Regions from separate parts of the Pseudenhygromyxa sp. WMMC2535 genome, predicted to be linked through region 2. Evidence: riboswitches for the same ligand, from Rfam matches in the RefSeq annotation. Region 2 holds a riboswitch; the other holds the start of a gene.
The links. A riboswitch is a leader RNA that binds a small molecule or an ion and turns the genes downstream of it on or off. The one in region 2 is predicted to bind cobalamin.

Region 1: linked by a shared signal. The riboswitch ahead of G6O69_RS06995 (TonB-dependent receptor) and the one ahead of G6O69_RS11865 (ribonucleoside-diphosphate reductase subunit alpha) in region 2 are both predicted to bind cobalamin.

The regions. Positions count from the first base shown of each region.
Region 1 is NZ_JABJWV010000001.1:1,861,252-1,868,262, reverse strand. Features, by position in the region: gene G6O69_RS07005 (serine/threonine-protein kinase) at 1-1,264, opposite strand, end outside; gene G6O69_RS07000 (hypothetical protein) at 1,331-2,578, opposite strand; gene G6O69_RS06995 (TonB-dependent receptor) at 2,584-4,971, opposite strand; cobalamin riboswitch at 5,003-5,184, opposite strand; gene G6O69_RS06990 (M3 family metallopeptidase) at 5,307-7,011, shown strand, end outside.
Region 2 is NZ_JABJWV010000001.1:3,084,844-3,091,854, reverse strand. Features, by position in the region: gene G6O69_RS11875 (acyl-CoA thioesterase) at 1-386, opposite strand, end outside; gene G6O69_RS11870 (ribonucleotide-diphosphate reductase subunit beta) at 373-1,341, opposite strand; gene G6O69_RS11865 (ribonucleoside-diphosphate reductase subunit alpha) at 1,401-3,764, opposite strand; cobalamin riboswitch at 3,949-4,145, opposite strand; gene G6O69_RS11860 (lipoxygenase family protein) at 4,438-6,510, shown strand; gene G6O69_RS11855 (homogentisate 1,2-dioxygenase) at 6,519-7,011, opposite strand, start outside.

The DNA of each region.
Region 1 (7,011 bases), 1.2 Mb from region 2:
TGGTGATCATGAGCGCGGCCTGGGCCCCGGAGACCGCGGCCCAGCTCGCGGCCGTGTAGCTGACGACGTCGGCGGATTCGAGCCCCAGCCAGACCGCGGGGAAGGACCAAAACAGCGGGGTGAGCACGCGCAGGGGCAGGCCCGGGCGACCTTCGAAGAGCCCGGGTTGAGCCGAGGCGAGGGCGTCTTCGATGTGCTGGAGCAGCGGCTCGAGGGACGGCCAGCGCTCGATGGGGAGCTTGGACAGGCCGCGGAGGATCGCCTGGTGCAGCGCCGTGGGGACGCGCTCGGGCTTGGGGATGTGCGCCGGCTCGCCCTCGAGCACGGCCTGCATCAGCGCGGGCATGGTCGCGCCGGAGAAGGGCGCCCGGGCATAGAGGGCGGAGAAGAGCGCGACGCAAAAGGCGAACTGATCGCTGCGCGCGTCCGCGGGGATGCCGGACCACTGCTCCGGGGCCATATAGGCCGGGGTCCCAATGAGCGCGCCGGTGCGGGTGAGCGAGGTGTCCGACGCGCGCAGCGATCTCGTTGGGCCGCCCGGATCCGTCATGTGGTCCGTCATGTGGTCCGTCAGGTCTGGGCTCGCGGCGCTGACCGAGGGGCGGCTGGGGGGGTCGTGTGGGCCGGGACCGTGGGGTTCGTCGGGCTGCGTGGCGACCCGGGCCAGGCCAAAGTCGACGACCCGCGGGCGGCCGTGGACGTCGACCAGCACGTTGTCGGGCTTGAAGTCGCGGTGGACCACGCCGAGCTCGTGGGCCGCCGCCAGACCGCGGCCGGCGGCCAGGAACATGCGCAGGATCTCGAGGCGAGTGGGTGCCGGCTCGTCCTCGCCGCGCTCGAGCCAGGCCCGCAAGGTCCGGCCGGAGATCAGCTCCATGGCGAGGTAGGGGACGCCGCGGGCCTCGCCGACCTCGTAGACCGAGACGATGTTGGGGTGGGTGAGGCGAGCGAGGGAGCGGGCCTCTCGGACGAGGCGCTCCCGGGCGACGCCGTCGTGGCTCGCCCGGGTCAGGAACTTGAGCGCGACCTTGCGATCGAGCTGCTCGTCGAGGGCCGCGACCACGACGCCCATGCCTCCCTCGCCGATGTGCTCGAGCACGCAAAAGCGGCCGAGGTGTTCGCCCGGCTCGAGGCGCAGGCGCGGGGTCTCGGGGGCCGCGTCGCCCTCGAGCGCCTCGACCTCCTCGCTGCCCTCGGCGATGGTGTCCTGTGCCAGCCCTTCGTCGAGGGTCTCGTCTTGCTGGCGGTCTGCGGAGAACACCATTTCGAGGTCATCGTAGTGACCCAGGTCCAGGTCAGGAAGGGGCGCGTGATGCCATTGAGCGCGCAATCACAGCAGCGCCATGCTCATGGGCGGCAAGCCCACGGGCAGCGGGGACTCGGGGAGCTCGGTGACCGAGTCCTCATTCAGGTCGAATACCCGTACACCGGAGTGGCCGATCGTGGTGTCTGCAAAAAAGGCTCGGGGGCCAGTGACCTCTAGTGCGCCAGTGACACTATGCAGATCTTCGAATGTGGGGATCAGCGCGTGGTCGTCGAGGGATACTCGCCATAGTGTGAATGACGCGAAGTCCTCGCTGGCTGCGCTGATCCACGGCCGTCCGAGGGCGTCCACGCCGAGATCCGCGAGCTGGAGCCGACCCAGATCATAGGCGGCGAAGGCGGCCGGGTCCATGAGCCATTCGCTCGTTCCTTGCCGTAGGTCAATTCGTTCGAGCCCGGATCCGAGCATGAGAATGACCCCCGGCCCACCCAATTCTGGGGGGGCTGGCACCCAAGGACCGATGCCCGCATTGAGCAAGGTGATCTCGTCGCCGCCCGGGTGGTCGGGGTCGAAGTCGAAGAGTGTGGGGATCTCGCCGTCCACCTTCAGAGGGATCAGCGCGGCGTCGCCGGTCGGCGCCCAGGTGCTGCGGTCGATGCGGTTGGCGCCCACGAACACGAGCGCGCCACAGGCGACGATCTCACCGAGCTCGGGGATCTCGTCGGCGTCGGCGAAGGCGCGAAGATCGACGGCGAGGTCGAAGCGCGCCCGCGCGGCGTCGAGGGTGGGGAAGCGCAGGCGCTGGAGCTCGCCGGCGCCGAACAGGCTGACCCAGGCGCTCGCGCCGTCGGGGCTCAGGGCGAGGTCGTAGGCGTTGGCGCTGGCCGAGGTCGCGCTCGCCGGGGTGATCGCAACTTGCTCGAGGAGCGCGAGCGCGTCGCTCGAGTCGAGCTCGTCGAGCCAGTCGAAGCCGTAGCGGTTGATGACGAACACGCGGCCGCGCTCGACCACGGGCACGGCGTCGGAGGAGGCCATGGCCAGGTCGGCGCGGACCTCGAGGCTGTCGAGGTCGATCAGCCCGACGGCGCCGGTGTTGAAGTCGGTGCTCGTGACCACGAGCTGCGTGGGCGCGGGGGCGGGGCTCGGGCAGTCGTCGACCTCGGGGTAGCCGGCGGTGAGCTCGGCCTGGATCAGCGTCGGCGGCTCGGCGGCGCTCGGGGCCTCGTCGCTGGTGCAGGCCGGGCTCGCGCAGGCGAGGGCGCAGGCCAAGGTGGTCGGGCGGCGAAGGGAGGGGAGAGGCGGATCGGCGCGCATCGTGATCATTGCTTTCGGGGGAGGTCGAGGTCGACGCGCAGCGAGCCCCACACGCTGCGGCCCGGAAGGGGGAAGCCGATGAAGTCGCTGATCCCCGCGGGGTAGGACTGCGTCGGCCCGAGCGCAGGGGTGATGGTGGTCTGGCGCAGGTTGCCGAGGTTGCGGACCTGGACGCCCAGCTCGACGCGGTCGGCCACGCGCAGGCTCAGGCCCGCGCCATGGAGCAGGCGCGGGGGCAGCTCCACGCGCCCCGAGAGGTCCAAGGTGTTGCCGGCGATCCACTCGAGCTCCCAAAACACCCGCGGCTCGAAGCCGACGCCGGCGCGGCCGAGGCGAAAGCGGTGGCCGCCGGCCGGGCGGGCGAGCAGGCTGTGGCGCGGGCGCCCGGGCAGGGGCTGGCCGTACTGCTCGGCCTCGGGGCTCTCGTTGCGGCTGTCGAGCAAGGTGTAGGCGAGGTCGAGGCTCAGGTCGCGGTCCCAGGCGCGCAGGCTCAGGCCAGCCTCGAGGCCGCGGACCCGCGCGCCGGCGACGTTTGTCGGGCGGATCACCGGGCCGCTGCGCACCCACTGGATCAGGTCCTCGCTCCAGGTCGCGAAGCCGACGACCTGGGCGAAGAGATCCACGGCCCCGCCGAGATCCTCGAGGTCGAGGATCAGCCCGCCGTCGACCTTGGTGCCCTGCTCCGGGCGCAGGCCCTCGTTGCCGACGAGGTAGCCGCGGTCGCCGAAGAGCTCGAAGAGCGTCGCAAAGCGCAGGTATCGGCCGACGCTGGCCCGGGCCTCGAGGCCCTCGACGAGCTTCAGCTTGCTGGCCAGGCGCGGCGACCAGCCGAGGACCACGCTGTCGCGGCCGGCGTCGTCGACCTCGCCCTGGCCCTCGGGCACGGCGAAGTTGCTGGCGGCCAGGTCCACGCGCAGCGCCGGGGAGATGGCCCAGCGCCGCGAGAACAGCCACTGCTCGAGCTCGACGCCCAGGCCCAGGCTGGTCCGCCCGCGGGTGGCGTCGCCGGAGGCGAGGACCTGAGCGTCCCCGCTCCCGTCTCCGCTCCCGCTCCCGCTCCCGCTCCCGCTCTCATCGCCGTAGCGCTCGTCGATGGTCACGCGCTCGCCCCGGGCCTCGGCGCTGAGCTCGAGCCACGCGCCGCGCCACAAAGGGGCGCGCAGTCGCGGGGAGATCCAGCCCTCGAAGCTCAGCGCGCGCTGGTCGTTGGCGGCCAGGCCGACCTCGCCGCCGAGGTCGCGAAACAGCCGGTCTTCCACGGCCAAGCTGGCGATCCACTCGACGTAGCCCCCGGGCCCGAGGCCGTCTCGGCGCACGCGGGTGACGTTGCGCAGCGAGGCCGTGCGCCCGCGGGCGTCGGCGGCCGGGGCCGCGGCGGTGCCCGGGATGCCCTGGGTCTTCCACCACCCGAGCAGCTGCGAGGACACGCGCAGGTGATCACGGCGATGATCCACGCGCAGCTGGGCGAAGAGCCGGTCGTAGTCGTTGTTGAGGCGCCGCGAGTAGCCGTCGTCCTCGGGGATCAGCGGGGTGTTGGCGTCGTCGTAGTAGGAGAAGTCGCCGCGCGCGCCCGCGTAGCCGATGCGCGCGGCGATCGACAGGTCGGGGCGCAGGGCGTGGGCGTAGCCGGCCCGGGCCTCGCGGGCCAAAAACGAGCCGAAGCCGCCGGCGAGCCACAGACGATCGTCGCCGCGGTGGACCTCGCCGACGAGATCCATGACGCCGCCGATCGCCGCCGCGCCGTAGCGGGCCGGCGCGTGGCCGCGGTGGAGCTCGATCCGGGCGAGGGCGTCGAGGGGGACCGCGCCGAGATCCACGACCCCCGAGAGGCTCCCGCTCAAGGGCGCGCCGTCGAGGAAGATCGGGACCTGCAAGCTCGTGCTGCCGCGCAGCGAGACCGCGCTGAACTGACCCAGGCCGCCGATCGAGCGCACCGTGACCCCCGGCGCGCGGCTGACCACGCTGGCGAGGTCGTCGGCCGCGGGTCGCCCGGGCTCGCTGGCGAGGTCGATGGCCGTGACGAAGCCGAAGCTGCGCCGGCTGAGGTTGCGCTGGGCGGCGAGGCCGTCGCCGCGCTCTCGACCGACGACGACCTCGGTGCGATAGGGCGAGGCGCTCGGGCGACTCGCGGAGCCGGCGTCGCTGCGTGTGTCCGGAGAGCTGGGCGGGCTCGAAGAGCCGGGCGGGCTCGGAGTCTCCAGCGCGCCTGGAGCGTCTGGAGCGCTCCCGGGCGAGATCTCCGGGGCGCCCTCGCTGGCAGCGTCGCTGCCTGGCGCGTCTTCGGCGGCGGCGGGCGAGGCGGACGCCGCGAGCAGCCCCATGCACGGCTCGGCCGCAGCGGAGGCGGTGGCCGAAGAGGATGGTGCGAGCGCGAGCGCGCACGCGATACGCATGAGGACCAAGGCGAGGGGCTCCCGTCTCACCGATGAATGGGGCGCGGGAGGCAGGTCTCCTGGCTCGCGGGTCGTTCGTCTTCGGCGCCTTCCCAGGTCTCCCCAGTGGCTCGGATGCCTCGACGTCGCCGCTCACAGTGGCGGGAGCCGCCCCGGATTCTCACCGGGTTCCCTCTTCGCCGCTCGCGCGGCACCGCCCGCGCTCGGGCGTCTGACGGCTTTGTTTCGCACAAAAGCCCCTTTCGCGTCCAGCGCCCCGTGAAGATCCCCGTCTTCGTCGCCGGCCCGCGCTCTCGCCACACCCGGGGCCTTCGGCGTATATCCCAGGACCCGACATGCGCACGCCCTTTTTCGCTCTGACCCTCGCCCTGTCGGCCACCGCGCTGACCGCCTGCCACCCCAAGACCGACGCATCACCCGTGAACGACCCAGGCACCAAGACCCAGACCGAGGGCGAAGACAACCCGCTCCTCGTCGCCAGCAGCTTGCAGTACGAGGCGCCCGCCTACGACGCCATCGAGTTCGCCGACTTCCGCCCGGCCTTCGAGCGCGGCATGGAGGCACACAGCGCCGAGATCGCGGCGATCACCAGCAACGAGGAGCCGCCCAGCTTCGAGAACACCGTGGTCGCCATGGAGCGCGCCGGGGCGATCCTCAACCGCACCGCCGACGTGTTCTTCAGCCTCACGGGCACGGTCTCCAACGATGAGATCCGCGCGCTCGAGGCCGAGATGGCCCCGCTGCTCTCGGCCCACGGCGACTCGATCGTCCTCGACCCCGCGCTCTTCGCCCGGGTCGAGGCGGTCTACGAGGGCCGCGACTCGCTCCAGGGCGAGGACCTGCGCCTGGTCGAGAAGGTCTACGAGGACTTCGTGCGCGCCGGCGCCAAGCTCGACGAGGCCGCCAAGGCCGAGATCCGCGAGATCAACGCCGAGCTGTCCAAGCTGACCACGCAGTTCTCCCAAAACCTGCTCGCCGCCGGGAAGGCGGGGGCGGTGGTCGTCGAGGACAAAGCTCGGCTCGCGGGCCTGAGCGAGAACGACATCGCCGCCCTGGCCGCCGCGGGCGAGGCCGCCGGGATGCCCGGCAAGTACGTGATCAACCTGCTCAACACCACGCAGCAGCCGGTGCTCGCCAGCCTCGAGGACCGCGCGCTGCGTCAGCAGATCTTCGAGGCCTCGGCCGAGCGCGCCGCGCAAAACGGCCCGGTGCTCCTGCAGATCGTCGAGCTGCGCGCGCGCAAGGCCGCGCTGCTCGGTGAGCCGACCTGGGCCAACTACGTGCTCGGCGAGCAGATGGCCAAGACCCCCGAGGCCGTGCTGAAGATGCTCGACGACCTCGCCCCGCGGGTCGTCGACAAGGCCAAGGCCGAGGCCGAGGCGATCGAGAAGGCGATCGCCGCCGACGAGCAGCGCTTCGAGCTCGAGCCCTGGGACTGGGCCTACTACGCCGAGAAGGTCCGGGCCAAGCAGTTCGACCTCGACGAGAACGAGGTCCGCGCCTACTTCGAGCTCGAGCGCGTGATGAAGGACGGGCTGTTCTTCGCGATGGGCGAGCTGTTCGGGATCCGCTTCGAGGAGCGCACCGACCTGCCCACCTACCACCCGGACGTGCGCACCTTCGAGGTCTTCGACGCCGACGGGACCAGCGTCGGGCTGTTCTACGCCGACTACTTCGCCCGCGAGGGCAAGCGCGGCGGGGCGTGGATGAACGCGATCGTCGGCCAGAGCGAGCTGCTCGGCCGCAAGCCGGTGATCGTCAACGTGCTCAACGTGCCCAAGCCGCCCGCCGGCCAGCCCACGCTGCTGACCTTCGACGAGGTCGGGACGATGTTCCACGAGATGGGCCACGCGGTCCACGGGCTGTTCTCGGAGGCCACCTACCCGAGCCTCGCGGGCACGGCGGTGCCCCGCGACTACGTCGAGTTCCCCTCGCAGTTCGAGGAGGACTGGGCCATCGACACCAAGGTCCTGGCCAACTTCGCCAAGCACTATCAGACCGGCGAGGCGATCCCCCCCGAGCTGCTCGACAAGCTGCTCG
Region 2 (7,011 bases):
CCCTGCGCGTCGAGGGCGACGAGCACGAACTCCCCGCGCGTGGCCAGCTCGCGCTGTCCGCCGAGCAGGTCCTCGGCCCAGACCTCGACGACCACGCGCATGGAGCTGCGGCCGGTGTCCACGAGCGAGGCGATCAGCTCGAGGAGCTGGCCTTGCTTGACCGGGCGCCGAAAGTCCACGCGGTCGCTGCTCGCCGTGACCACGGTGCACCGACACCAGCGCGAGGCGACCACGAAGGCGGCCTTGTCCATGAGCGCGAGGGCCTGGCCGCCGAACAAGGTCCCGTAGTGGTTGGTCTGCTCGGGGAAGACCATCTCGATCATCCGGCACTCGCGGACCTGGCCCGGGCACGCGGGCTCGCTGCGTTCTGAATCAGAAGTCGACATCGAGGGCGACGCTCCCTTCTACCGCGTTTTGATAGGCCGAGACCCGGCGCTCGAAGAAGTTGGCGAGCTCCGGGATGTCTTGCAAGGCCATGAAGCTCAGGGGGTTTTGCGCGCCGTAGCGCGGCGGCAGGCGCAGGCGGACCAGGCGCTGGTCGGCGCAGTACTCGAGGTAGCCGCGCAGGTCGGCCACGGTCAGCCCCGCGACGCGGTGCGCCGTGCCCTCGAGCAGATCCCGGGCGAACTCGGTCTCGCAGTCCACGGCCTCCTCGATCATCTCGACGATCTGGGCCGCGAGCGCGTCGTCGAAGAGCGCCGGGGACTCGCGGCGGATCACGTCGACGACCTCGAAGGCGAATTCCATGTGCCCGCTCTCATCGCGGAACACCCAGTTGGTGCCCGCGGCCAGGCCGTGAAGCAGGCCGCGCGAGCGCAGGAAGTACACGTAGGCGAAGGCCCCGTAGAAGAACAGGCCCTCGGTGCAGGCCGCGAAGCAGATCAAGTTGAGCAAGAAGGTGCGCTGGTCCTCGGCGCTCTCGAGCCGCTCGAGGCCGGCCATCGGCGCCTGCCAGCGCGCGCAAAACTCGGCCTGGGCGCGGATCGAGGGGATGTTCTCGACCGCGGCGAAGGCCGCCTCGCGGGCCACGGGGTCCGGGACGTAGGTGTCGAGCAAGGTCAGATAAAACTGCACGTGCAGCGCCTCCTCGTAGAGCTGGCGCGAGAGGTACATGCGCGCCTCCGGGGCGTTGAGGTGGCGGTACAAGCTGAGCACCAGGTTGTTGGCGACGATCGAGTCCCCGGTCGCAAAGAAGGCGACCAGGCGCTCGATCAGGTGGCGCTCGGCCGGGCCCATGCGCTCACGCAGGTCGCGGAGGTCCGTGGAGAAGTCGACCTCCTCGACGGTCCAGGTGTTGCGGATCGCCGCCCGGTAGCGCTCGTAGAAGCTGGGGTAGACCATCGGGCGCAGCGTCAGGCACTGGCCGGGGTCGAGGAGGTGGGCGGGGCGATGGTGGTCGATCACTGGCAGGCCTCGCAAAGCTGCGGGTTTTCGAGGTCGCAGGCCTTCGCCTGCAAGGTGGTCTTGGCGATGCGCGTCGCCGGCCGCGAGCGCAGGTAGTAGGTGGTCTTGAGCCCGGCCGTCCACGCGTAGAAGTACATCGAGCTCAGCCGCGCGATGTCGGGGGTCTCCATGAACAAGTTGAGCGACTGGCTCTGGTCCACGAAGGGCGCGCGGGTCACTGCGAGATCGAGGAGCGCGCGCATGGGCAGCTCCCAGGCCGTGCGAAAGCGCCGGCGCAGCGCCGCGGGGATCCGCGAGATCGCCTGGATCGAGCCCTCGTTGGCCTTGAGCGCGTCGATCATCTCGGCGTCCCACAGCCCCAGGGCGCGCAGCTCCCGGACCAGGTGGCGGTTGATCTGCACGAACTCCCCCGACAGGGTCTCGCGCTTGATGATGTTGCTGATGATCGGCTCGATGCACTCGTAGCACCCGGCGATCGAGGCGATCGTCGCCGTCGGGGCGATCGCCACGAGCAGCGAGTTGCGCAGGCCGTGGGCGGCGATCTCGGTCCGCAGCCCGGACCAGTCGAGCTCCCTGGACAGGCTCACCTCCCAAAGGTCCGGGTGCAGGGCGCCGTCGGCCACCCGCGTCTCGGGGTAGGCGGGGTGCGGGCCGTGGTCCCGGGCGAGCTCGCAGGAGGTCCGCAGGGCGTGAAAGTAGATGTGCTCGGCCACGCGCCGCGCGACGTCCTGGGCGGCCCTGGAGTCGAAGTCGAGGCCGAGCATCAAGAGCATGTCGGCGAAGCCCATCACCCCGAGGCCGATCGGTCGCCAGCGCTGGTTGGCGGTCTCGGCCGAGGCGATCGGGTAGTAGTTGATGTCGATCACCCGGTTCAGCGCCCGGGTCGCGGCCTCGACGGTCTGGCGCAGCTTGTCCCAGTCGACCTCGAGCCCGCCCTCGCCCTCGCCCTCGCCCTCGCCCTCGCCAGTGGTCAGGTGGTGGGCGAGGTTGACCGAGGCCAGGTTGCAGACCGCGGTCTCGTCGTCGTTGGTGACCTCGAGGATCTCGGTGCACAGGTTCGACAGGTGCACCGTCCGCCCGGGCCGCGCGGTCTGGTTGCAGGTCGCGTTGGACCGGTCCTTGAAGCACATCCAGCCGTTGCCGGTCTGGGCCAAGGTCCGCATCATCCGCCCGTAGAGCGCCCGCGCGGGCAGCTGCTTGGTCGCCAGGCCGGCGCGCTCGGCCGCCTCGTAGGCGCGCTCGAATTTCTCGCCGTAGAGATCCACGAGGTGGCGCACGGCCTTGGGATCGAAGAGGCTCCACATCGCGTCGGCCTCGACCCGGCGCATGAAGAGGTCCGGGATCCAGTTGGCGATGTTGAGGTTGTGGGTGCGCGCGTACTCGTTGCCGGTGTTGTCGCGCAGCTCGAGGAACTCCTCGATGTCGGCGTGCCAGGTCTCGAGGTACACGCAGCACGCCCCCTTGCGCCGCCCGCCTTGGTTGACCGCCGCGACCGAGGCGTCGAGGGTCTTGAGCCAGGGCACGATCCCGTTGGAGTGGCCGTTGGTGTCGCCGATCAGCGAGCCGCGGCTGCGGATCCGCGAGTAGGAAAGGCCCACGCCGCCGGCGAATTTCGAGAGCTGGGCGACGTCGGTGTAGCGCGCGTAGATGTCGAGCAGGTGGTCGCGGGGCGAGTCGAGCAGGTAGCAGCTCGACAGCTGCTCGCGGCGGGTGCCGGCGTTGAAGAGCGTGGGTGAGCTCGGCAGCAGGTCGAGGCGGCTGTAGCGAGTGTAGAGCTCGAGCGCGTCCTCGACCTGCTCGGACAGGGCCGCGGCCACGCGCATGAAGAAGTGCTGGGGGGTCTCGAGCACCGCGCGGGTCCGCGGGTGGCGGAGCAGGTAGCGGTCGTAGACGGTGCGCAGGCCGAAGTAGTCGAAGCCCGCGTCGCGCCCGGGGTCGATCGCGGCCTGGAGCGCGGCGCCGTGGTGGCGGGCGTACTCGAGCAGGCGCTCGTTGATCAGCCCGACGCGGTGCATGGCCTCGATCCCGTTGACGAAGCCGGTGATCCCCGCCCCGCCGACCTCGAGCTCGATCACCCGCGCCAGGCAGCGCGCGGCCAAGCTGGCGTACTCGGGCGCCTGATCCACCCGCGCGATCGCGGTGTGGGCGAGCAGGTCGTAGTGCGCGCGGGCGTCGGCCCCGGGCGGGAGCCGGCGCGCGGCCGTGTCGATCGTCCACTCGAGGTCGACGTGGTCCAGGCCAGCCGCGAGGCGGCGAAGCTCGGCATCTGCGACCGGCGGCGCAGCCGGCGAGAGGGAGTCCGAGGCGGCGGTGAGCGCGGGGTCGGGCTGAGTCGGGGAGGGCGTGCTTGCTGTCGGCATGTGCGGCGTCGTGGTCGCGAAGACGGCAAGCAGGCAGAGTCCACCGCGAGATGCTTCGGGTGCCTGTCGAACCTGCGCCCCCGCGGGCTGTGAAGCAAAGGGGGTCGAGGGACGGGCACACCAGAGGTGAACACCGGCACCGTGGGCCTCCCCCGAGGCTTCAGGTCGAGCCGACCCTGGTTGTCTCCCAGGATCGAGCGAAGGCAGGTCTTCGGACTCACGAGCGCGACTTGGCGTCACCTACACCCCTGGCTTCCCGGCCGTCGCCAGTGCCTGTCTCGGGGCTTCGTTCTCGTTCACCGCTGCGGGGCAGCTCCGGATTCGCACCGGATTCCCTCTTGATTCACGGCCAGGCCGTGAACCTTCGCGGGCACAACATATGGGGGGTGCCCAGCCCTTGTCAACAACATGTTGTGGTCCGAAGCGGGCGGCACGCAGTGACGGAACGAGGCTGAACACCGCGGCAGCGTCTCTCGAAAGCTCCCGCCAAACCATCCAGGAGCCCGGCCAGCAACCCGGCCAGCAGCCCGGCGGAGCCAGCGCCAATCTCCATGTTTCCAGAGCGCACCGATGCCATGTTTTCATATTGATATTTCGAGCTCATCGAATCGACTAACCACATATCGACCGAGTTCGGATATCGTGCCCGAGATAGACACGACTGGATAGACAAATGGCGAACCCCACCTTGCCCCAATATGCCAACGCCACTCAAGCCGCCGAGCGTCAGCGCGCGCTCGCCTGGGCCAGGACGCAGTACACCTGGTCGCACTCGCACAGCTACGAGTACGACGGCCAGACCCTGGTCTTTCAGCCCATCGCCGTGCTCGAGGTCGACGATCAGCACCCCTTGCCGCCCAGCCAGCAGCTCAACGCGGTCCAGATCCTCGACATCCTCGACACCGGCCTCGACCTGCTCAGCAACATGGTCGTCAACGTCACCAACCTGTTTGGCGTGGGCGCCGTCGCCCTCGATCCGCCGCCGCCGGCCGACTTTCAGATCGGCGACGCGAGCTGGCGCGACGCGACCTTGAAGAAGATCCGCGGGCGGATCGAGCACGCCCTCGACGAGGTCGTGGAGATCATCGACGACGTCCGCGCCCTCCGCGAGGCCCCCGACGAGGTCAAGACCTTCGTCGACACCCTCGAGGAGCAGCGCGAGGCCCTCGAGGAGCTGACCAAGGACGTCCACGACGACGTCACCAAGGGGGGCAAGCGCGGCGCACAAAGGGAGCACCTCGATCGCCTCGGCTCGATCTTCGAGGACATCATCGAGGCGCTGATCCACTCGGGCCTCGAGCAGGCCGGGCTCTATGGTCCAGCGACGGCGCTGCGCGATTACGCCGATCAATTCCAGACCGTCGTGGTCCCGGACGTGGTCTCCCAGACCATGTCCGACGCCCTGTTCGCGCGCATGCGCGTGGCCGGGCCCAACCCCCTGCTGATCCGCAAGATCGACGCGCTGCCCAGCAATTTCCCCGTCGACCCCGCGCGCTTCGAGGCGCGCGTCGGCCTGAGCCCGGACGACGCGCTGGCCGATGACCGCGTCTATCTCGTCGACTACCGCGCGCTCGAGACCCTCGAGCCCGGCGACTTCCCGGCCGGGCAAAAGTACATCACCCCGGGCCTCGCGCTCTTCGCCCTGGTCGGCGAGCACCGGCTGCTCGAGCCGGTGGCGATCCAGTGCGGTCAGACCCCGGGCAACTCCACGCCGATCTTCTACCCCGACGACGGCGAGGGCTGGGAGCTGGCCAAGCTGCACATCCAGACGGCCGACGGCAACTACCACGAGCTGATCAGCCACCTCGGGCTGACGCACTTCCTGGTCGAGCCGTTCGCGGTCGCCACCCACCGCAACCTGGCCCAAAACCACCCGGTCTACCTGCTGCTCCTGCCCCACTTTCAGGGCACCTTGTTCATCAACAATGCGGCCGTCACCTCCTTGGTCGCGCCCGGCGGGACCGTGGACAAGCTGCTCGCGGGGACCATCGAGTCGGACTGGGCGCTGACCTCTCAGGCCCTGGGCGCCCTCGACTTCAACGCCCACATGCTGCCCGAGGAGCTCGCGCGCCGCGGGGTCATGGACTCCGAGAGCTTCCCTGGCTACCCCTACCGAGACGACGCGCTGCTCTCGTGGTCGGCCATCGAGTCGTGGGTGCGGGACTATCTGGCGATCTACTACAACGACGACGCGGCGGTGACCGAGGACAGCGAGCTCCAGGCCTGGTACCGCGACCTCGTCTCCCCCGAGGGCGGCTGCGTCGGCGGCCTGGGCGAGCTCGGGCCCGACGACACGCTCGGGCTGTTCACCTTCGACTACCTGGCGCGCGTGCTGACCATGGTGATCTTCACGGGCAGCGTTCAGCACGCCTCGGTCAACTTCCCGCAAAAGCAGATCATGAGCTACACGCCGGCGATGCCGCTGGCGGCCTACGCCCCCGCGCCCACCCAGACCAGCGGCCCGGCCTCGGATCAGACCACGCTCGCGGAGCTGCCCCCGCTGCAGATGGGCATGCTTCAGGTGCTCATCGGCCAGCTCCTCGGCGGCGTCTACTTCACGCGCCTTGGCGACTACGACCGCCACCAGTCCGGCCAGTGGTTCACCGACGCCCGCGTCGGGCCGCTGCTCGAGGACTTCCAGGCCGAGCTCGTCGCGGTCGAGCGGGAGATCGGGCGCCGCAACCTCTCGCGGCCTTGCTACGAGTTCCTGCTGCCCTCGAGGATCCCCCAGAGCATCAACATCTGAGCCGCGGCTCAGGGCTTGCTCGGGTCGAAGTGACGCTCGGCCCGGCTGGCGAACTGGCGAAAGCCCGGGTCGCGGTGTCCGCTCTGCGCGGCCCAGGGCGACAGCCGCAGCGGCAGCGTGGTCTCGAACTGAATCCAGCGCGAGGCCCCGCCGAGCCAGCGCGGCGCGTCGGCGACGGCGTCGTCGAGGGCCACCGCGCGCTCGTAGGACTCGGTCTTGACCCCGTGGGCGGTGAAGGGCGGGGTCATGAAGTGGCCGCCGCGCGTGAACACCTGCTCGGCGTTGCTCGGGCCGGTGACGATCGCGTTGAACTCCGTGGCCGCGTTGCGGTGGTAGTAGGGCGGGCGGAAGCTGTGCTTGGCCACGTCCCAGCGGTCCGGGAAGATCACCAGGTCCGCGGCGTTCTCCCCGGCCTCGTCGAGCTTGGCGGAGAGCACCGTGAAGATCGAGGGGTCCGGGTGGTCGAAGCTCACGCTGCCGATCGCGTTGAAGTGGTCGAAG